3 regions of the Blautia sp. JLR.GB0024 genome follow, and region 2 is predicted to be linked to each of the others. Evidence: riboswitches for the same ligand, from Rfam matches in the RefSeq annotation. Region 2 holds a riboswitch; each other region holds the start of a gene.
What was found. A riboswitch is a leader RNA that binds a small molecule or an ion and turns the genes downstream of it on or off. The one in region 2 is predicted to bind thiamine pyrophosphate.

Region 1: another riboswitch for thiamine pyrophosphate. It lies ahead of thiC (phosphomethylpyrimidine synthase ThiC); the one in region 2 lies ahead of thiM (hydroxyethylthiazole kinase).
Region 3: another riboswitch for thiamine pyrophosphate. It lies ahead of V8Q34_RS00415 (thiamine-binding protein); the one in region 2 lies ahead of thiM (hydroxyethylthiazole kinase).

The regions. Positions count from the first base shown of each region.
Region 1 is NZ_JBANBF010000002.1:372,071-379,675, reverse strand. It holds gene V8Q34_RS05805 (threonine aldolase family protein) at 1-326, shown strand, start outside; gene V8Q34_RS05800 (AraC family transcriptional regulator) at 410-1,297, shown strand; gene V8Q34_RS05795 (glycoside hydrolase family 31 protein) at 1,428-3,425, shown strand; TPP riboswitch at 3,497-3,605, shown strand; gene thiC (phosphomethylpyrimidine synthase ThiC) at 3,699-5,006, shown strand; gene thiS (sulfur carrier protein ThiS) at 5,077-5,274, shown strand; gene thiF (sulfur carrier protein ThiS adenylyltransferase ThiF) at 5,276-5,926, shown strand; gene V8Q34_RS05775 (thiazole synthase) at 5,943-6,713, shown strand; gene thiH (2-iminoacetate synthase ThiH) at 6,726-7,605, shown strand, end outside.
Region 2 is NZ_JBANBF010000001.1:314,868-322,472, reverse strand. It holds gene thiE (thiamine phosphate synthase) at 1-129, opposite strand, end outside; gene thiM (hydroxyethylthiazole kinase) at 116-940, opposite strand; TPP riboswitch at 1,007-1,114, opposite strand; gene V8Q34_RS01405 (ATP-binding cassette domain-containing protein) at 1,170-2,699, opposite strand; gene V8Q34_RS01400 (sensor domain-containing diguanylate cyclase) at 2,985-4,226, opposite strand; partial or broken gene V8Q34_RS01395 (YbaK/EbsC family protein) at 4,350-4,814, opposite strand; gene V8Q34_RS01390 (arsenate reductase family protein) at 4,830-5,183, opposite strand; gene pflB (formate C-acetyltransferase) at 5,458-7,605, shown strand, end outside.
Region 3 is NZ_JBANBF010000001.1:102,477-110,081, reverse strand. It holds gene V8Q34_RS00440 (Cof-type HAD-IIB family hydrolase) at 1-337, shown strand, start outside; gene V8Q34_RS00435 (hypothetical protein) at 455-976, shown strand; gene V8Q34_RS00430 (ABC transporter ATP-binding protein) at 1,033-1,785, opposite strand; gene V8Q34_RS00425 (ABC transporter substrate-binding protein) at 1,809-2,822, opposite strand; gene V8Q34_RS00420 (ABC transporter permease) at 2,848-3,612, opposite strand; gene V8Q34_RS00415 (thiamine-binding protein) at 3,581-3,877, opposite strand; TPP riboswitch at 4,000-4,112, opposite strand; gene V8Q34_RS00410 (ABC transporter substrate-binding protein) at 4,151-5,455, opposite strand; gene V8Q34_RS00405 (response regulator) at 5,439-7,605, opposite strand, start outside.

The DNA.
Region 1 (7,605 bases), on a different contig from region 2:
TGGGCGTTCAGTTCGAGGAACTTTTTAAAGAAGGGCTGTATCTGGAGCTTGGACGCAAAGGTGTTGCCATGGCACAGATTCTTAAGGATGTGTTTGAAAAAGCAGGCATCCCGCTTCTGGCGCCGGCACCTACCAACCAGGTATTCCCTATCTTCCCGGATGCTCTGGCGGAAGCGGTAAACGAAAGATTCCTGACCACCTTCCAGTGCAAACCCGATTCGGAACACACCTGCCTCAGATTCTGTACTTCCTGGGCAACCAGTGAGGATGCAGTCAGGGATTTCGCCTCAGAGTTTGAGGATCTGGCAGCCAAATTCAACAGATAACACCTGAACTTAAACTTAATGTAAAGGCATTCCGGAAGCTTCTTAATCCTGAATGCCTTTTTTTATTATAGGAGACTCCTTATATGAATATCGATCCAGCCGTCAATGATAATTTAAAAGAACAAGCAGCCCACGGAAGCCATGAATTTCCCCTTCAGGTATATCAGGACATGGAATACTGCGAAAACGGGCTGATCCTTTACAACCACTGGCATGAAGAGGCAGAGATCCTCTTTGTGACAGAAGGCATGATGGAGCTGGTGGTAGACGGCATTTCCATCATTGCCGGAAAAGACACCATTGTACTGATCCCCCCAAACCAGCTTCATGGTGCCTATCAATACAGGGATCAAACCTGCCGTTTTACCTCCATTGTGTTCCACCCTGACTTTATTTCCAGTAAAAATCAGGATGCCATCCAGGCCGGACAGTTAAATCCGTTCTTTGAGAACAGCTTTGTGTCCTCCTATGTTATATACGGCACGGATTTGAAATGTGAGGCTGTTCAGCATCTCCTCGGGGAACTCACAGCAGCCTATCACGCCTCCCATCCCTATCGGGAACTGCTGATCAAGGGATACCTTTACCAGATTTTATTTCATCTTCTGATAAAAGAAGAAAAGCACAATATAAAATCCACATCCGACTATATAAATGAGGAGCGAAAAAAGAAGATTCTAAGATACATTGATGAAAATTACCAGAACCCCTTAAACCTTGATTCCCTTGCCAAATCCGTCTCCCTGAGCAGGGAACAGTTCTGCCGTTTTTTCAAAAAATCTTTCCGCTCCACCCCTGTCTCTTACCTGAACCGCTACCGCATTAACCGTTCCATGTCGCTGTTAAGGGAGACCGGTCTTCCCGTCATAGATATTGCTCTTGCTGTAGGATTTGACAGCAGCAACTACTTTGCCGTATCTTTCCGAAAGGCAACGGGAATGACACCCAGCCAGTTTAGAAATATGACATGATTTTAATATACCCTGACATCATAATAGATGTTTTTTCCCCGGGATAATCTTATAATACTGGAAAATGAACGTCAGCCGTGATTGTCCGGCCAGAGCGCTACACAACTTATTTATCTACAGGAGGAAAATTATGTCATTCTTTACCCAAAGCGAAAATTATATTGAATACCACAATGCCGGCGAAACCCTCCGCATTATGGCATGGGGCGCAAACAGCCTGAGAGTTGTTTCCGTACCCTCCGGTCCCCTGGACCTTTCAAGCAGTGCCCTGAAAGAACAGGAACCGTCACACACACAGATTCAGGCAGACGAGGAAACTGCCACGATCACAAACGGCAAAATCTCCGCTCTCATTGACACAAGAGGCTGGAACAGCGCGGCGGTTGTCACCTTCTTTGACGACAAAAAGGAAATACTGCTCAAAGAGATGGACGGCGGCGGCGCCCTGATCCGCAGGGCCCGTAAATTTTCCCCTTATATCGGCGGCGATTACCGTCTGAAGGTCAGCTTTGAGGCCAACAAGGACGAAAAAATATACGGCATGGGCCAATATCAGCAGGACATCCTGGATTTGAAAGGCTGCAATATTGAACTGGCCCACAGAAACTCCCAGGCATCCATCCCCTTCTATGTATCCAGCAAAGGCTACGGCTTCTTCTGGCACAATCCCGCCATCGGCAGCGTCTCCTTCGGCAAAAATGTAACAGAGTGGCGGGCTGACAGCACCAAAAAAATGGATTACTGGATCACAGCAGGCGACACTCCCGCTCAGATCGAATCTCAGTACAGCCAGGTGACAGGGCGCGCTCCCATGATGCCGGAATGCGGACTGGGCTTCTGGCAGTGCAAACTGCGCTACCATAACCAGGAACAGGTATTGTCTGTTGCCAGAGAATATCACCGCCGGGGCATTCCTGTGGATGTGTTTGTGGTTGACTATTATCACTGGCCGCGGTGCGGAGACTACCGTTTTGATGAGCATTTCTTCCCGGATCCCAAGGCCATGGCGGAAGAACTGCGCTCTTACGGAATGGAACTTATGGTATCCGTGTGGCCCCAGATCGACTGGCGCAGTGAGAACTTCAAGGAGATGCGCCAGAAGGGTCTTCTCGTCCAGACAGAACACGGCCTGAACGTCCAGATGGATTTCCAGGGCAACAATGTATTCTATGATGCCACCAACCCTGAGGCCAGAGAATATGTCTGGGAGAAATGCAGAAAGAATTACAGGGAAAACGGAATCAAACTCTTCTGGCTGGATGAAGCGGAACCGGAATATACCACCTATGATTACGAAAACTACCGTTACTATGCCGGAAGCGTCATGCAGCAGGGAAACATTTACCCCAGAGAATACGCCCGCGGCTTCTATGAAGGCCAGAAAGCAGCTGGCCAGGAGGACGTTCTGAACCTGGTGCGCTGTGCATGGGCAGGAAGCCAGCAGTACGGTGCCCTGATCTGGTCCGGCGATATCCACTCCACCTATCAGGATTTCCGCAACCAGATCGTGGCCGGCCTGCAGATGGGGCTCTCCGGAATCCCCTGGTGGACAACAGATATCGGCGGCTTCCACGGCGGCAACATTTATGACAAGGACTTCCAGGAACTGCTGATCCGCTGGTTCCAGTTCGGCGCCTTCTGCCCTGTTATGCGCCTTCACGGCAACCGCCTCCCGCGCACACCGCTCTACAAAGCAGACGGAGAGGAGACTGAGGGAACCGGCACAGACAATGAGATTTGGAGTTATGGGGAAGAAAATTACCAGATCATGAAGAAATTCATTGAGATCCGTGAAATGATGCGGGATTATACCAGAAGCCTTATGGCTGAGGCCCACGAGACAGGCGCTCCGGTTATGCGTACCATGTTCTATGAATTCCCGGAGGATTTAAACACCTGGGAACTGGATACCCAGTACATGTACGGCCCGGACATTCTGGCAGCTCCTATTGTGGAACCCCACGCCTTCAGGCGGAAGGTCTATCTGCCTAAGGGCAGCACCTGGACCAATGCCCATACGGGTGAAATTCTGGAAGGCGGACAGTGGATCGAAGCGGAAGCTTCCATGGATACCCTTCCTGTATTTCTGCGGGATGGCAGACAGGAATATCTGATCAAAAATATATAATATAAAATTCAGTGTTGACAATTTTCTCCAGCCGCTATATGATTATGGCAGGAAAAATACCTGAAAACAATTGAATACGCAAGGGGAGCTGACGCGTCGGCTGAGAGGAAATACGAACGGATTTCGACCCTGAGAACCTGATACGGATAATGCCGGCGTAGGAAGCGAACCAGAAGTTTATGTAATATTTGGTGCACCCCATCAGGGGTGCATTTTTTTCACCTCTTCTATCTCCTTCCGGGCATTTCCGTGTCACACAGAAAGGAGATTTACATGCAGTACACAACACAGATGGACGCTGCCAGAAAAGGCATTATCACAAAAGAGATGGAATCGGCAGCCAAAAAAGAACAGATGGATGTCAGAGAACTCATGGCTCTCATGGCCAAAGGCCAGGTCATCATTCCCTGCAACAAAAAACACACCTCTCTGGAGCCAAACGCCATTGGTTCCATGCTCAGAACGAAGATCAATGTAAATCTGGGCATTTCCAGGGACTGCAAAGACATGGACATGGAAATTGAAAAAGTCAACAACGCGGTAAAAATGGGTGCTGAATCTATTATGGATCTGAGCTCCTACGGGGATACCCGCACCTTCCGCAGACGCCTGACAAAAGAATGCCCTGCCATCATCGGAACCGTCCCCATCTATGACGCTGTAGTCTACTATCACAAACCCCTGAAAGAGATCACTTCCCGGCAGTGGCTTGACATTGTCCGCATGCACGCCGAGGACGGTGTGGACTTCATGACCATCCACTGCGGCATCAACAAAGAGACTGCCGGAAAATTCAAACGAAACAAACGTCTGACCAATATCGTTTCCCGCGGGGGCTCCATTATCTTTGCCTGGATGGAAATGACAGGCCAGGAAAACCCCTTCTACGAACATTATGATGAGATTCTGGATATCTGCCGGGAATACGACATTACCATGAGCCTTGGAGACGCCTGCCGCCCCGGATGCATTCAGGATGCCTCTGATATTTCCCAGATTGAGGAGCTGATTACTCTGGGTGAGCTGACAAAACGCGCCTGGGAAAAGGATGTACAGGTTATGGTAGAAGGCCCCGGACACATGCCCCTTGACCAGATTGAGGCCAATATGAAGATTCAGCAGACACTCTGTCAGGGTGCCCCCTTCTATGTGCTGGGTCCCCTGGTGACAGACATTGCCCCCGGATACGACCACATTACCGCTGCCATCGGCGGTGCCATTGCAGCCACCTACGGCGCTTCCTTCCTGTGCTATGTGACCCCGGCGGAACACCTGCGTCTGCCCAATCTGGAGGACGTAAAGGAAGGTATTATAGCTTCCCGCATCGCAGCACATGCCGCAGATATTGCTAAAGGTGTAAAAGGCGCTGCCGACTGGGACAATAAAATGAGTACAGCCCGCAAGAAACTGGACTGGGAAGAAATGTTCCGTCTCTGTCTGGACCCGGAAAAAGCCGGGCGCTACCGGGCAGAGGCAAAGCCTGAAAAGGAGGACACCTGCAGCATGTGCGGTAATTTCTGCGCAGTCAGGAACATGAACCGTATCCTGGAAGGCGAGATTGTCAGCATCTATGACGAATGATAAAAGCAACACTGCAAATACGAAGACCTGTTAAGCAGTCACACAGCACATACATAAAGAGGTATATCAAATGATAACAATCAACGGAAATGCCATTCATCTTACTGCCCCCTGTACAGTGGAAACCCTCCTAGTGGAACAGGGCTATTCCCTGCAGCGCATCGCGGTGGAGAGAAACGGTGATATTCTTTCCAAAAACCGTTACGCTGACACCATCGTTCAGGATGGAGATACCTATGAAATTGTCAGCTTTGTAGGAGGCGGCTGATTTGAAAGAAAGACATACGATCCTGTCCAAAGACGAAATCGAGGAAGTTCTTATAGAACGCCATACCCTCCCCATACACCGGAAACTCCGGAATGCCGGTGCCGCCATTGCCGGCCTCGGCGGTCTGGGCTCCCATGTGGCTGTAATGCTGGCGCGTACCGGCATCGGAAGTCTTCACCTGATCGATTTTGACCGGGTGGAGCCCAGCAATTTGAACCGGCAGATTTACAGGATGAAGCATTTAGGCAGGTATAAAACAGAAGCGCTGAAAGAAGAAATCTCAGAGATCAACCCTTACATCTCAGTCCGCACCGACACAGTTAAGGTAACAGAGAACAATATAGACCGCCTGTTTAGGGATGACAAGATCATCTGTGAAGCATTTGACCGGGCAGAAAATAAGGCCATGCTGGTCAACTATCTTCTGGAACACCGTCCGGATACTTTCATTGTATCCGGTTCGGGCATGGCCGGCTATGGGAGCAGCAACTCCATACATACAGAAAAGAGGATGAAAAACCTGTATCTCTGCGGGGACGGCACCAGTGACATTGCCTCCGGCATAAGCCTGACAGCTCCCAGAGTCACTCTCTGTGCAGCACATCAGGCCAATATGATACTGCGGCTCATTCTCGGAGAAAAAGACGTATAGAAAAGAGGAAAAAGACATGATAAAAGATGACAAACTTATATTGGGAGGACACGAATTTCACTCCCGTTTTATTCTGGGTTCCGGCAAATACAATCCGGAACTGATCCACGCTGCCGTTAAAAATGCCGGGGCTGAAATCATTACTCTGGCTGTACGCAGAGCCAACAGCGGCACTGCCAGTATACTGGAACATATACCGGACAGCATAACACTCCTTCCCAACACCTCCGGGGCCAGAACTGCGGATGAAGCAGTAAGGATCGCCCGCCTCGCCAGGGAACTGGGCTGCGGGGATTTTGTTAAAGTTGAGGTCATCCGAGACTCCAAATACCTGCTGCCGGACAATCAGGAAACCATCCGCGCCACAGAGATGCTGGCAAAAGAGGGCTTTATTGTCATGCCTTACATGTACCCTGATCTAAACGCCGCCAGAGACCTGGAACATGCCGGAGCTGCGTGTATCATGCCGTTAGGTGCCCCCATTGGTACCAACAAGGGATTGTGCACAAGGGAATTCATCAAAATCCTTATCGAGGAAATTGACCTTCCCATTATTGTAGACGCAGGAATCGGCCGCCCTTCCCAGGCTTGTGAAGCCATGGAGATGGGCGCTGCCGCAGTCATGGCAAATACAGCCATTGCCACTTCCGGCGACATACCCGCCATGGCGGAAGCCTTTAAAAAAGCCATTGAAGCAGGACGTACCGCATACCTATCGGGCCTTGGGCGCGTTGTAAACGGCAGAGCCAGCGCCTCCTCTCCGCTCACCGGATTTCTGGAACAATAAGGAGGTGGAAAAATGACTGCATCAAGAACAAATCATATGGAATATATGGAGGGTATGGAAGCTCTGGATTCTGATGTTATGGATAAAGTGATAAGTGCCATGGACAGCTATGACTATCACCGTTATACAGAAGCACACGTACTGGCTGCACTGTCCCATGACACACGGACACCGGAGGATTTCGCAGCGCTTCTGTCTCCCGCCGCGGAACCTTTCCTGGAAGAGATGGCACAGGCTGCGCGGGCTGAAACCAGGAAACACTTCGGAAACTGTGTAAATCTCTTTACGCCGCTTTATATCTCCAATTACTGTGAAAACCACTGCATTTACTGTGGTTTCAACTGCCATAACCATATCCGCAGGGCAAGGCTTACCGCGGAGCAAATCGAGTTGGAAATGGCTGCGATCGCCAAAACAGGACTGGAAGAAATTCTTATACTGGTCGGCGAGAGCCGTGCAAAAAGTGATGTCAGGTATCTGGGGGAGGCGTGCAGGATTGCCAGAAAATACTTTAAAATGGTGGGACTGGAAGTCTATCCTATGAACAGTGAGGAGTATGCCTATCTCCATAAATGCGGAGCTGATTATGTGACCGTATTTCAGGAGACTTATAATTCCCATAAGTATGAGACGCTGCATCTGGCCGGGCATAAAAGAATCTTCCCTTATCGGTTTCACGCGCAGGAGCGGGCATTGAAAGGCGGAATGAGAGGAGTTGCTTTTGGGGCACTTCTGGGGCTGGATGATTTCAGAAAGGATGCATTTGCTACAGGGATGCACGCCTGGTATCTGCAGCGGAAATATCCGCAGGCTGAGATTGCGTTTTCCTGCCCGCGTCTCAGGCCGATCATTAATAATGATAAGATCAATCCTAAGGATGTGCATGAACCAC
Region 2 (7,605 bases):
CGTGATACCTCCGTCCAGGGACGCCTTAACCTGTTCGTAAAGTGTCATTTTCCCCACCCAGGACCGGTCCGTAATGGCATACAAAAGCAGGGCACGCCTCACCAACTCTCTCTTCTCAACGCAATTCATATTTTGCTCCTCTCTCCAGCTCCCGGCCGGTCAGTTTATATACTTCATCGATCAGGTGATTCCTGCAGCCTGCGTTGCCGCTGTTCTCCTCTACCATTTTCTCATATGCCTTCTCCCCGCACAGGCCCATGGTGATGACAGCAGCAGCCACGGCCTCCAGCTTTCTGTCAGGATTGGCAGCCAGATAGGCTGCGGTGAGGGAGCTTAACATACATCCGCAGCCAGTGATCTTTGCCATGACGGGATGCCCGTTTCTGATTATGTATGTGTTTTTTGTATCTGTCACAATATCCACTGCGCCGCTTATGGCGATCACAGCTCCTGTCCTTCCTGAAAAGTCTCTGGCCAGCGCTATGGTCTTTTCCATATTTTCCTCTGTCACAGCATCCGCTGCGTCGGCATCCACACCTTTGGAGCTGTTTCTGCCTCCGGAAATGGTCTTGATCTCAGATATATTTCCCCGGATGGCAGTAAATGGAATCTCCCTGAGCAGCTCTTCTGCTGTCTCCCGGCGGTATGTGGATGCGCCGGCTCCCACAGGGTCAAGCACAATGGGACGGCCAAAACCCGCAGCACTTTTTCCGGCCAGAAGCATGGCTTTTACAGAGCGCGGATGGAGAGTTCCCATATTGATATTTAAGCCGTCGCAGAGACGCCCCATTTCCTCTGCTTCCTCCTCCCCGTCCGACATCGTCGGGGAAGCGCCGCAGGCCAATGTAATATTGGCGCAGTCATTTGCAGTTACATAATTGGTGATGTTCTGAATCAGAGGCGATCTTTCTCTGACATTTTCCAGTATTTCTCCCAGCATTTCTGTTCTCCTCTCTGCATCCTGACAGGGCCGCCGAACACAAAAAGGGAGACGCCAACACGTCTCCCGGAATCGTCCTTCTCTCCCTACGCTGGCATTACCCATATCAGGTTAAAGGGTCGAAGTTGATTACTTCCTCTCAGCCTGCCGCTACAGGCTCCCCTGATGAATTAACTGACTATAAGGATACCACACCTGCCTGTATCTGTCAAATACTCCCTGTCTATCCTCATTTCTTCTCCAGCCCTCTGTCTGTGAGTTCATAGATGGTATCGCACACCTCCTCCATATATTTCCTGTCATGGGAGATACTGATGACTGCCCCCTCAAAATCAGCCAGCAGTTTTCGGATGACCGGCCCAGAGAGCGGTGAAAAGTTTCTGGTCGGCTCATCCAGAAGGAGCACATTGCTGCCGTCCAGGCTCATTTTCAGAAAGAACAGCTTTGCCTTCTGTCCGCCGGAAAGCTGGGAGATGCAGTGGTCCATCTCATCCGCCGTGTATTTCATACTGCCCAGATAGGTGCGTATCCTGCTGATTTCTTCTTTGTCACCCGTCTTCTCAAGAAATTCCGGCGGAGTCCTGCTGCCGTCCATTTTTTCCTCATAGTTCTGCGGCATATAAGCGGCCCGGATATCGGTACGCCCCTCCATGGTTGCAGCAATTTTTTTAAGAAGTGTTGTCTTTCCCGTACCGTTTGCCCCGGTAATGCAGATTTTTTCCGGTCCTTTTACAGTCAGATGAATCTGTGTTGAGAGCAGCCTGTCTCCAACCGCGAGTCTGTCGAGAGAATACTCCAGCACTGTCTTACCGTTTGGAATGGAGGTGCCCTTTTGAAAACGGATAAAAATGGCATCCTCTGTCTCGGGTATCTCCGTCCTGTCCTCCGCCTCCCTCTGATACCGGCGTTCCATGGCTTTTACCGCATGCATTTTCTTTTTCAAAAGCTTGCCTCCGTGAGGATTCTGCCGGCTGATATTTCTCTGGTCACTCTCCACTTTCTGCTGGATCCTGCGGAACCGTTCCTCCTGTTTTTCAGCTTCCTCCCGCTCTTTTCTTGCGATGCGTTCCTGATTGGTGAGCCCTCTTGCCCTGTTTTCCATATACGTTTTGTAGTCCATCTTTGCCACCGTGTACCTGGGCTTTGTCTTTCTGTTGATCTGCTCCAGATGAATGATGACATTGGCTGTGCGCTCGATTAATGTCTCATCATGGGAGATATAGAGGATGGGAATATGACTGCTGTTCATAAACTGTTCCATCCACTCCAAAGTCCTGATATCAATGTCATTGGACGGCTCATCCAGCAGAAGGATATGGGGATTTCCCATGAGGATTCCCGCCATCTGCAGCTTGATTTTCTCTCCGCCGGAGAGCTCTCCCATCTTCTGCTGGGAATAGTAAATATCCGCCGGTATTCCAAGCTCCCTGCTTATCTTTGACAGCTCTTTGGGGGACATATTATAAAAGTCTGATTCTTCCGTGAAATACTCCCAGATGCTTTTCTCCCGGTTCCGCTCTTCCAGCTCCTGGGGCAGATACCCTGCCTTTATGTGGTTTTTGACAATCTCCCCTGTATACTCTGCGTAGGAGTCCACCAGAGCCGGGTCATAGATAAGCTTTAAAAGGGTGGATTTTCCGTTTCCCTCCTCACCGATCATGACTGCCCTGTCCCCCTTGTTCAGTACAAAAGAAAAATCCTCCACCAGGGTTCTCATATCTTTTTTATGTGTAACAGTCAGATTCTTAATCTGCAGCATTATGCATACCTTCTTTCCTGATATAAAAAGAGCCTGCTTCTCCACCGGAAAAACAGACTCTTAAATACGCGCACCCATATCGGGTTCGCTGAAGATATCATCATAGGGATACCATTCTCCAGTCAGTCTACTCTCCGGCAACGAAAACAGACCTGCTGTGCAGGTAATGCTCTGTCTTCCATGCTCCGAATCATAAACTACTGAATCATCCTATCCCTCTTTTCTTTTTCATTCTTTAAGCAGAATACTCTGCAGATTTCATTCTATATTATGCAGTACGCCCTGTCAAGCGTCATTTTCACTGTATACCCTGAAGGAGCGTTTTCCTGCCCGCTTTGCCTCATACAAGGCCTCATCGGCACGCCGGTACATCTCCTCATAGGAAAGCTTACTGCCGGTCTGGTAAGATACACCTGCGGACAGAGTCACATTGTACTGCTCCACGCTCTCGTCCTGCAGCGTGTATGTGACAAGCTGCTGCAGCCGTTTCAGACAGACGCCCTTATCCCTGACATCCTCCAAAAATACCATAAATTCATCTCCGCCGATACGGGCACAGATATCATTTTTCCGGAAAGTGGACTGCAGGGCACAGGCTACCTGCAGAAGAATGTTGTCGCCAAAGGGATGCCCGTAGGTGTCATTAAGCATTTTAAATCCGTCCACATCCAGCATGATCATCATACAGGAGGTGGTCTGTTCCATACTTTTCAGCCGCCGTTTGATAAGCCGCTCCCCTGACCTGCGGTTGTAAATACCGGTCAGACAGTCCTTTTCCGCTCCCTGTCGATAGTAAATCTCCCGCATGGTCTGCTCATGGGTGTCCAGCATTCTGCCGATTTTTCTGTCAAAGCCGCCGTCCTTCCCCTTAAAATGTGCGATCTGGCATCTGGTCCACAGGTTATTGCCTTCCCCGTCCACCATGACCACATCCTGCTCTTCCTTGTCAAAGCTCTGTTCCTCCATGGGATAACTGTGCACAAAGAGCTTCACCTCTCCCTTTTTCTCACAGTTTTCACACATAAAAGGAATGAAATCCTTCTTCCTGGGCGGTCTTCCGAAGCGCTGCTCAAAGCAGCCATAGACATCAATGGTACAGTCTTTGCAGTGTATGTCAAAATCCACATCATTTGCCAGCGTGGTGAGTACCCTCTGCAGATGATCCCTGCGGTTCACCAGCTTCCGCAGCCTGATTTTTTCTGTAGCGTCCACGAGAAAGACGTAAAAGTAATACTTTCCGTTCTCCTCCTCCACCAGGCGTCCGTAGTCCTCCACCCACAAAACCGTTCCGTCCTGGCAGCAGATTCTGTATTCCACATAATCGTATGTGTCTGACGCGATCTGCGCCATGATCTCGCTCTCCACCCGTTCCAGATCCCCGGGATGCACCATTCCCCGGAAGGAACCGCCTGTAAGTGCCTGGAAAGCCTCCATATCCCTGCACCGGAAAAGTTTTAATACGTTCTCATTGACATAGGTGATCTTCTCGTCGCCATCAGCCTCATAGATAAAAAAGCCCCCCGGCATACGGGACAGATACTTTTTTGACGGTTCCGGCACTGACGGCGTATCTGGCACAGATGGCATTTCCGGCACTGACGGCGTTTCTGACTCAGACGGCTTTTCCGGCACAAACGGCTTTTCCGGCTGCCATCCCCGGCATACATCGATCCATTCCCGGCTGCCGGCGTATTTTTCCAACTCGCCCGGTGTCAGCTCTATGGCGCTGCTGGCACTTCCGCAGGCCGGAAATACTGTCTTAAATCTCTTCAGGGAAATATCTAAAAACACCTGTACATCAGCCGGGATCCCGAAGGGGCATACTCCGCCCACTGCATGTCCTGTCCTTGTTTCCACCTCATTGGGAGAAAGCATTTTGGCCTTTGTATGAAAATAATCCTTGAACTTTTTGTTGTCCACCCTGGCGTCCCCTGCCATCACCACAAGGACCGTCCTGCCGTCAACCAAAAAGGACAGGGTTTTGGCAATGCGTTCCGGTTCGCATCCGGCAGCCTTTGCTGCCAGCTCCACGGTAGCTGAGGACTGGGAAAATTCCATGATCCGCTCCTCCATGCCAAAACCTCTGAAATACTCCTTTACTTTTTCAATTGCCATTTCCGCACCTCTTTTTTACAGACCGAGCTTTTCCATCCACTCTTTTTCCTTAAACCCCGTGACAACAAAAGATTCTCCCACCAGCACCGGACGCTTCACCAGCATACCATCCGTGGCAAGCAGGTCAAGCTGCTGCTCCTCGCTCATTTCCGGCAGCTTATCTTTCAGTTTCAGCTCCTTGTATTTCATACCGCTGGTATTAAAAAAACGTTTCAGGGGCAGACCGCTTGCGTGATACCAGGTCTCCAGCTCCTCCCTGGTGGGATTCTCTTCTATAATATGGCGGTCCTCAAACTCTATCCCCTTCTCTATAAGCCATTTCTTTGCCTTCTGGCAGGTGCTGCATTTTGGATACTCTATAAATAACATATGTGTAATGCCTCCTTTTTATGGTTCTAGTTTATCATTATACTTTCACGCTTTCAACTACAAAAAACCTTCTTTGCCTTCTCTCTTTGTATTTTATTCAATACTTTTTTAATCCAGATTGACAACAGACTATTGGCTGTGCTATTTATATAGCATAGGTTACATTTTGTATACAATATACAATTTGGAAATATCTGGTAACCTTTTTCTTCGAGGCTGCTGCACATATTTTTGTCAGCTTTGATTCATGATTACAGCAGGAGGTAAATACTTTATGAGAACAGAATGGAAAAGCTTTACAGGCGGTGCCTGGGAAAAAGAGATCAATGTGCGGGATTTTATCCAGCAGAATTATACACCATATAAGGGAGACGGAAAGTTCCTTAAAGAGGCCACAGAGGACACCAAAGACCTGTGGCAGCAGGTTCTTGCCCTTATGAAAGAGGAGCGGGAAAAGGGCGGGGTTCTGGATATGGACACCAAAACCGTCTCCACTATCACTTCCCATGGCCCCGGATACCTGGATAAAGACAAGGAAAAGATCGTGGGCCTGCAGACAGACAAGCCGCTGAAACGCTCCATGCAGCCATACGGCGGTATCCGTATGGCAGTCAAAGCCTGCGAGGACAATGGCTACCATGTGGACCCTGAGGTTGTGGAGTATTTCACCACTCACAGAAAGACGCACAATGCCGGTGTGTTTGACGCCTACACCCCTGAAATGCGTGCCTGCCGTTCCAATCATATTATCACCGGACTACCGGATGCCTACGGCAGAGGGCGTATCATCGGCGACTACAGAAGGGCTGCCCTCTACGGTGTGGACCGCCTGATCGAGGAGAAAGAGGAAGAAAAAGCCACCACACGCAGCATTATGTATTCCGATGTTATCCGTGAGCGCGAAGAACTCTCCGAACAGATCCGCGCGCTGAAAATGTTAAAGGAACTGGCCCGCATTTACGGCTGCGACATTTCCAAACCCGCTGAGAATATTCTGGAGGCCACACAGGCACTTTACTTTGCCTACCTGGCAGCCGTGAAGGAACAGAACGGGGCAGCCATGAGCCTTGGCCGCACTTCCACGTTCCTGGATATCTACGCAGAGAGGGATTTAAGAGAAGGGACCTTCACGGAATCCCAGATTCAGGAGATCATTGACCAGTTTATCATGAAGCTCCGCCTTGTCTGCTTTGCCCGCACCCCTGACTATAACCAGATCTTCGCGGGAGACCCTACCTGGGTGACAGAATCCATCGGCGGCATGGGACTGGACGGCCGTCCTCTGGTGACAAAAATGTCCTTCCGTTACCTTCATACCCTGGACAACCTGGGTGCTGCTCCGGAACCGAACCTGACTGTTTTGTGGTCCTCCGGGCTTCCGGAAAACTTCAAGGAATACTGCGCCGAAATCTCCATCCGCCACTCTGCCATCCAGTATGAAAATGATGATATCATGCGCCCGGTACACGGGGATGACTACGGCATTGCCTGCTGTGTATCCTCCATGCGCATCGGCAAAGAGATGCAGTTCTTCGGTGCCCGTGCCAACCTGGCAAAATGTCTGCTCTATGCCATCAACGGCGGTGTAGATGAGGTTTCCGGACAGCAGGTAGGCCCAAAATTCCGCCCTGTCACATCTGAATATCTGGATTATGACGAGGTGATGGAAAAATACAGAGACATGATGAAATGGCTGGCAGGTGTCTATGTGAACGCTCTGAACATCATCCATTACATGCATGACAAATACAGCTATGAACGCCTGCAGATGGCGCTCCATGACAAGGAAGTACGCCGCTGGTTCGCCACCGGAATCGCCGGATTTTCCGTTGTGGCGGACTCTCTCTCCGCCATTAAGTATGCCAGAGTAAAGCCGGTCCGCAACGAACAGGGAATCGCTGTTGATTTTGAGATCGAAGGAGATTTCCCCAAATACGGAAACGATGATGACCGGGCAGATGAGATCGCCCAGGAGGTGCTTCATACCTTTATGCAGTATATCAAAGGCAACCATACGTACCGCGGAGGTGTCCCCACCACATCCATCCTGACGATCACCTCCAATGTGTCCTACGGCAAAAACACCGGCTCCACCCCGGACGGCAGAAAAGCCGGAGAAGCCTTCGCCCCGGGTGCCAATCCCATGCACGGACGTGATACCAACGGCGCGATCGCATCCATGGCCACGGTTGCCAAAATGCCGTTCATGGATGCCCAGGACGGTATCTCCAATACCTTCTCCATCGTACCGGATGCCCTGGGCAAAAACGGAAATGCAGAGAAAAATCTGGTGGCACTTTTGGATGGATATGCGGCAAAAGGCGGGCATCACCTGAACGTAAATGTATTCAACAGGGACACACTTCTGGACGCACAGAAACACCCGGAAAAGTATCCGCAGCTCACCATCCGTGTATCCGGT
Region 3 (7,605 bases), 210 kb from region 2:
CGACAGAAAAAAGCATGAGGCATACCGTGACGCTATGCTTCCGTGGGCCAAAGGAAAGGTTTCCATCTTTTTCTCCAGTGAATATTATCTGGAACATGTGATGGAGGGTGTTTCAAAAGGCGCTGCCATCCGCTGGCTCTGCCGGTATCTGCATGTGCCCATAGAGCAGACCATAGGCGCAGGGGACGCGGAAAACGACCTGTCCATGCTGGATGCCGCAGGCTTTGCCGTGTGCATGAAAAACGGCACCCCGGAGGCAAAAAAACACGCGGATTATATTACCCGGCGTGACAACAACCAGGGCGGTGTGGCGGAAATCATTGAAAAATTCATGTAAAACAACACTTTTTAGCAAATTTCATGTAAAATTTATGAATTAGGTCTTCCAATATTCTGTTAAAAAGTATTATAATGGTAATACTAAAAATAGTCATTTGAAAGGAAAGGGATTAATATGGGTAGCTTTGGAAAAAAATTATTGGGGTTCAGTGTAATCGGTGCGGCTGCCGGTGCAGCTTTTTATTATTTGAAAAAACAAAAAGAAGAAGATCCTGATCTGGAAGAAGATTTCGCCGACTTTCAGGACAATGTAAAAGAAACGGCTGCATCTGCCAAAAATGTGGCAAGCAAGCTCAAAGAAAAAGTGGAAAAAACGGTTGAGGAAACGGTAAATAAAGTAAAAGAACACACAGATGATATTCTGGATGATCTGGATGATGAGGACATCTTCGAGGATGACGACATGGATCTGGATGATATCAAAGAGGATGTCAAAGAGGCGGCCAAGGATGTTAAGGAAGATTTAGAAGACGCTGCCGGAACTGCCAAGGAATGCGCTGCGGAAACAGCCGAAAACGTGAAGGAAGCCGTGGAAAAAAGTGTGGAACAGGTATCTGAGGACCTGAAGGCAAGAATGGAAAACGCAAAAAAAGCCATGGAGAACACCACCGCTGAATCTTCAGACAAAACAGAATAATATACAGAACCCGGGGCGGCTGTACAAGCCGTATCCCGGGTCTTTTTTTATATCCTTTATGACTCCTGGCTGCCATTCAGCTTCTCCAGTATCTGCCTTTTATAACTCAGAAATTCATCTGTCAGATTGAAATCACTGCGCCTTGGGCGCGGTTCCTGTATGCATATCTCCTCTGTGATCCGTCCCGGTTTTCCTGTGAGCAGATAAATCCTGTCCGACAATAAAATAGCCTCATCCATGTCATGAGTGATAAAGATCGTGGACAGATGGATCTGCTCCATCACCTGCAGATACCACCTGTGCATGGCACTCTTGGTCAATGTATCAAGAGCTGAAAAGGGCTCATCCAAAAGGGCCAGTTTCCGTGAAAACAGGTACGTCCTTAAAAGGGCAGCCCTCTGGCGCATCCCCCCTGAGAGCTGGGCCGGATACTTTTTCTGGGTCCCTTCCAGTCCGAATTCCTGAAAATAAGGCTGTACTTTTTCCCTGGCAGCCTTTTTCTTCTCCCCTTTTATGAGAAGGGGAAGAGCCACATTGTCCTCTATGGTGCGGTACGGGAGAAGCATGTCCTTCTGCAGCATATAGCTGACATTTCCGGGACAACCTGTGATCTCCCGGCCATCCAGATATACATGCCCGGTCTCCGGCTTTTCCAGACCGGATATCACATTGAAAAGTGTTGTCTTGCCGCCGCCGCTGACACCTAAAAGGCTGACCAGCTCCTGGTCATGGAGTTCTATGCTGATATCCTCCAGGATCTTCACTCCGTCAAAGGATTTGCTCACATTTGAAACCTTTAATTCCGCCATATCTCCTCCTCCGAAAACTGCCTTTATTCCGGCAGATAGTCATTGGAAAATCCGGCATTTTCCGGAAGCTCTGCCTCTGACAAACCGTTTTCATTCAGCCAGCCGTAAAAGGCATTCCATCTGGCAGGGTCAATATATCCCCACTGCTTTACATCCGCTTTATACTGGTCCTTTAAATACTCCTGACTGGCTTTTACCAGTTCCTCATCCAGCTCCGGGGAAGCTTCCAGAAGAATAGATGCTGCTTCGTCCGGGTCTGCAATGGCATCCTCATAACCCTGCTTCAAAGCCCGGAGAAAAGCCTTTGCCGTATCTGGCTTCTCTTCCAGAAAATCATTGTTTGCTATCACAACCGGTGTATAGTAATCAAATACAGGATTGATATCCTTAAAGGCAAAGTAATCCGTCTCCAGATCTGCTACCTCTGTGGCAACTCCTGCCCACGCATAGAAAATCCAGATGGCATCCACGGATTTTGATTTCAGCGCGGAGACCTCGTCTGTGACCGTACTTGGGATCAGTTCCACTTTAGAGAAATCCCCGCCGTCTTTTTCCACCACATTCTGCATCATGGCTTTCTCAATGGGGGCATCCCAGGTGGCGTATTTCTTTCCTTCCAGACCTTTGGGGCGCTCCATCCCCTCCCCTTTTCTGGAGATAATGCCGGATGTATTGTGCTGGATCAGGGCTGCTACCGCTGTATTTGGCAGTGCGTTGTCACCTGCCACACCCGGTGCCATGCTGTCCTGGAAAGAGACACCAAACTGGGCTTTTCCCGATGCCACAAGAGCGTCCGCGCCGTCCTCCGGTGGCTGTACGATCTCTACATCCAGTCCCTCCTTCTCAAAATATCCCTTCTCTTTCGCCACGTAAAGACCTGTATGGTTTGTATTGGGGGTCCAGTCCAGCACGAAAGTGATCTTCTCCAAATCTTCGGAACCGCTGTCCTTCTTCCCGCTGTCTTCGCTGCTGCCGCACGCCGCCACAGATGTGAGCATACAGGCTGTCAGGACAGCCGCCAGAATCTTCTTTTTCATCCTCCATTGTCCTCTCTGTTCTGTCTTATTTTGCCCGTTCCCAGAGCATGCTTTTTTTCTGCAGAATATCCACCAGCTTCATGAGAAGAAGGCTGATAATGGATATGAGAAAAATAACTGCAAACATTTTGTCAAAGGCAAACGCCTTTTTCACACGTGTCATATACACACCGAGGCCGGAAAAACCGCCCAGCCACTCAGAGATAACCGCTCCCACCACGGAGTAGGAGGCAGATATGCGCAGGCTTGCATAAAACCGGCCCATGGCCCCCGGCATCTTGATATATCGGAAGATCTGAAGCCTGCCGGCCCCCATGCTTCGTAAAAGGTTCATCATATCCTTGTCTGCGGAGCGGAATCCTTCCAAAAGCCCAATGGTGATAGGGAAAAAGGTCACGATCACGATCAGAATGACCTTTGGCAGCATCTCATATCCGAACCACAGCACCAAAAGAGGCGCGATGGCTACGGTAGGCACGGTCTGTGTAATAACGATCAGCGGATAAAACGCCTTGTAAAGCTTGTCAAAGCGGTCCATAAGAACTGCCATGACAAACCCGAAAACCACACCGCAGAAAAGCCCTGCAGCCGCCTCCAAAAGCGTCACCCTGGAATTCTCCATGAGCAGGGGAAATTCACTGATAAACGCCCTCACCACCTGTACCGGCGAGGGCAGCATATACCCCGGGACCAGGCCTGCCATGGAGACAGCCTGCCAGATGACCAGAATGGCGGCCAGGGCTGCAGATGCCCATAGCTTACTGGTGGTGCTTTGTAACTTTTTTCTCAATGGTCAGCACATCTCCTTCTGGCTTATAGGACACTTTAATATAGGCCGCAACAGAAGGCGCGCCTGCACGGACAGCGATGTGCTGGCATTCTTTTACAATATCCATAAGTTCATCATAGTCACCCTCAATGGCTGTCTCAAAAGGCCCTACATAATAGTTCAGCCCCGTACTCTTAATATAGTCAATGACCTCATCGACTATACGGATCAGTTCCTCGTCATTTGCTGCCTCCGGCAGTGTCTGGATTGCTACGCTTGCGTTCATTTTCTTTTCCTCCTTAGAAATTTATCATCGTTTTCTGCCGGGGAATCTGTGCAAAAGAAAAAGCCCCCGACAGGTTTTACCCGATCAGGAGCTGTTTTTCAGAACAAATGCGCACCGGTCTATGGTGCCTCTCTTATGCTCCCTACGCCGGCATTACCCGGATCAGGTTAAGGGTGAAAAACGATTACGGTTTTACTCTCAGCCGGACTTCTCTCCAGCTCCCCTGTTGTCTTCTCAAGTTTACTTCATTGTAAATTGATTGTCAAGTCAATCTCATATATCTTTATCGCCGTACAGCGCAATTTCCTCTTTCTGTCTCTCATCATACTCCCTGCACACGGTCTCTACGTCCGCCCCCTCACAGAGCTCTACGCAGAGTTCCTTGATGGTATTCCAGGTATTAAACGGGAGCGTGAAATCCTGATTGGGAATCTGGCCTCCGGATGCCAGACAGGATACAAACTTCTCAGCCTGGGGCAGCGTGGTGGCCTCATTTCCGCGTGCTGAGGATACCTTCCCCAGCTCCCCTGCAAATGCATTGAGCGTATCTGTGGTACACAGGTTTTCCAGGATTGCAAGCGCCTCGCCAAGATGCTCTGTATTGGGATTGACAGCCAGCCTCTGGTCCGCACCCACAACACAGACGGGGCCTTCCTTCAGCACCGGCAGCGCGGTCATCTCGGCTGCAAACGGGTAGTCCCTGGCAAACGCTGCCGCGCGGCAGAGAGAACTGATAAACGCGCATTTTCCCTCAGCGAAAAAGGCGGCCTCCTCGTCACTGCCCGGCAGGGTCTCCAAGGAGCGTTCCACATCCAGATATTCCCTGTCGATCATGGTCTGCAGAAAAGCAAAGCCGTCCCGCATATAGGTACTGACAGGCGTTTCCCCCTTTGCAAGAGCGGCAGTAAGCGCCTCACTCTCAGGATTCTGATACAGCGGCCCCAGTCCCGCACACATGGCAGGAACACTCAGTCCAAAATCCTTATTGGCCCCGTAGGGAAGGATGCCGTTCTGCTTTAATACATCACAGACGTTCCAGAACTCGTCCAGTGTCTCCGGAATCTCCAGCTGATACTGATGGAGCATATCCACATTCCAGATCAGGCCAAAACCGGTATAGGACAGAGGGACCGAAAACACCTTCCCCTTATATGTACTCTGCCGGAGGGCATCCTCAGAAAGGCTGCTGATACAGTCAAGACCGGATAAATCATAGATAAAACCTTTCTGGTCAAACTCCAGCACATCCTCCGCCGGTATGATATACAGGTCATCTGCCTGTCCGCTTTCCATGCGCTTCAGCAGAAGTTCCCGGTAAGAAAGCCCTTCCTCCGCATAGAAATCCGCGAAATCACTGTACAGGATAATATTGCCCTTTGTTTTTGGATTGATCACATCAGAACAGCACTTATTTATGATCTCTGATATGTTTTCCCCCTGGGTAAAGAGGGTGATCACAACATCCGGCTCATTTTTATCAATGTATACTTCCGGCTCTTCCTTCTCTCCGGAACAGCCGCTGCATAAAAGCATACATGCAAGTGCCGCTGCCGTTAACCTTCTATATCTTCTCTTCATTTTTTCCATCCCCGCTTTCCTTATCCGCATATATCCGGATGACTTCAAAAAGCCTTGCTATATCGATCGGTTTGGATATATGGGCATCCATTCCGGCATTTTTACATTTTAAAACATCCTCCTCAAAGGCATCGGCAGTCATGGCTATAATGGGAATATGTTCCGCACTGTTCTTCTGGAGCGCCCGGATCTCTCCCGTGGCTGTAAAGCCGTCCATCACAGGCATATGGATATCCATAAAGATCATATCATAATATCCCGGCCCGGTCTGCTCCACTTTCCTGACAGCCTGCAGACCGTCCTCCACGCTGTCCACCAAAATACCGCTGTCCCGCAGCAGTTCCTCCACAATTTCCCGGTTCAGTTCATTATCCTCAGCCATCAGAACATGCAGGCCTTCAAACCGTCCGCGGGTTTCACTGTCCATGATTTCCTGTACTTTTGCGGAAGACCCCATGATATAATAACGCAGCTTCTGCACCAGTTCAGAGCGGAAAACAGGCTTTGTCAAAAATCCATTGATTCCCGCTTCCAGAGCTTCCTGCTCCACTTCCTCCCAATTGTAGGCTGACAACAGAATGATCGGGATATCACTGCCGAGATCCGCCCGGATACGGCGGGCAGTCTCCACCCCGTCCATCTCCGGCATCTTCCAGTCCAAAATCACCGCAAAGTAATCCCGGCCCATCCGGCGGGCCCTGTTGGCGGCTTTTACAGCCTCCCCGCCGCTCAGTGCCCAATCCACATGCACCCCGGCTTCCTCAAGCATGAGCTGGATGCCCTCGCAGGTATCCGGGCTGTCATCCACCACAAGCACCGTATGTCCCGCCAGCACGCCGGTCTCCTGTTTGTCAGGTTCCATAAGAACCATGGGCAGAACCACCGTAAACTTTGACCCTGCACCGAGCGTACTTTCCACATGGATCGTACCGCTCATCACATCCACAATGTTTTTTGTGATGGCCATTCCCAGGCCGGTGCCTGTCACCTTGCTCAGACGGTTATCCTCTGCCCGCTCAAAAGGATTGAAGATACGTTTTACAAAGTCAGGTTCCATTCCGATGCCGTTGTCTTCCACCTGGAATACAATATCGATCATCCGGTCATCCCGCTTTTTTTCCTGGAGCCGGATCGTGATCTCTCCGCCCTGCGGCGTGTATTTCACAGCGTTTGATAAGAGGTTCAGAAGGATCTTCTGAATATGCAAAGCATCCCCGATCACGATATCATAATCCAGGACAGACGATTTTACATGCATGGTGTGGCCTTTTTTTGTCATTTCCGGCTTAATGAGGAGCAGAACATTGGAGATCAGCTCCGGCAGGTTCACAGGCTCCTTTTTCAGGCTGAATTTACCGCTCTCGATACGCGACATATCCAGCACCTCATTGATGAGGGCAAGCAGATGATCAGATGCCGTGGATATTTTTTCCAGGCTGTCCTTAACCTTATCCGGGTTATTCAGATTAGCCCGCGCAATGGCTGTCATGCCGATGATGCCGTTCATTGGCGTACGGATATCATGTGACATGGAGGAAAAGAAGGCGTTTCTGGCCCGGTTGTTCTCCTGTGCCTGCCGCAGGGCATCCGCAAGGTCATCCCGCATATGGTGCTCGCCTGTGGTATCATGCAGGACAGCCAGGTACTGCCCGTTATCCGCGGGAAGAAGATGCACCTCTGTCCAGCGCTGCAGCTCATTGTCTGTGCCTGTCTTATACTCCTTTCGCATCTTCTTCACCAGACTGCCGTTAAAGAAGGAAATGCGGTCCCTGTCATCCCCCGGCATCCCACAGTGGTCAAAGAGGATTTCCGGCCTGGACATGACCTGCCCCGGTTCCACATCAAACAGCATCCTGACATTGTCGGAAACCATTTCCACGCTTCTGTCCGCAGGGTTGTAGACAAGAAAAGCAAAATCTATGTTGGAAGAAATGTTCTGGAAAAGCCGTTCCCGGTAAATCCTTCCCTGTTCACGCCCCTTCATGGATTCGCGGCTGAGCAGCAGTCCTGTGATCAGGATCAGCGCCACTGCCAGCTCTGTAAATGTGACGGCCACCATCTTGATGATCTCAGATGACTCCTGCTGCAGAACGCGTTTGGGCAGGATAGAAATGAGATACCAGTTATAAGAATCCCTTATGGGCAAAAAG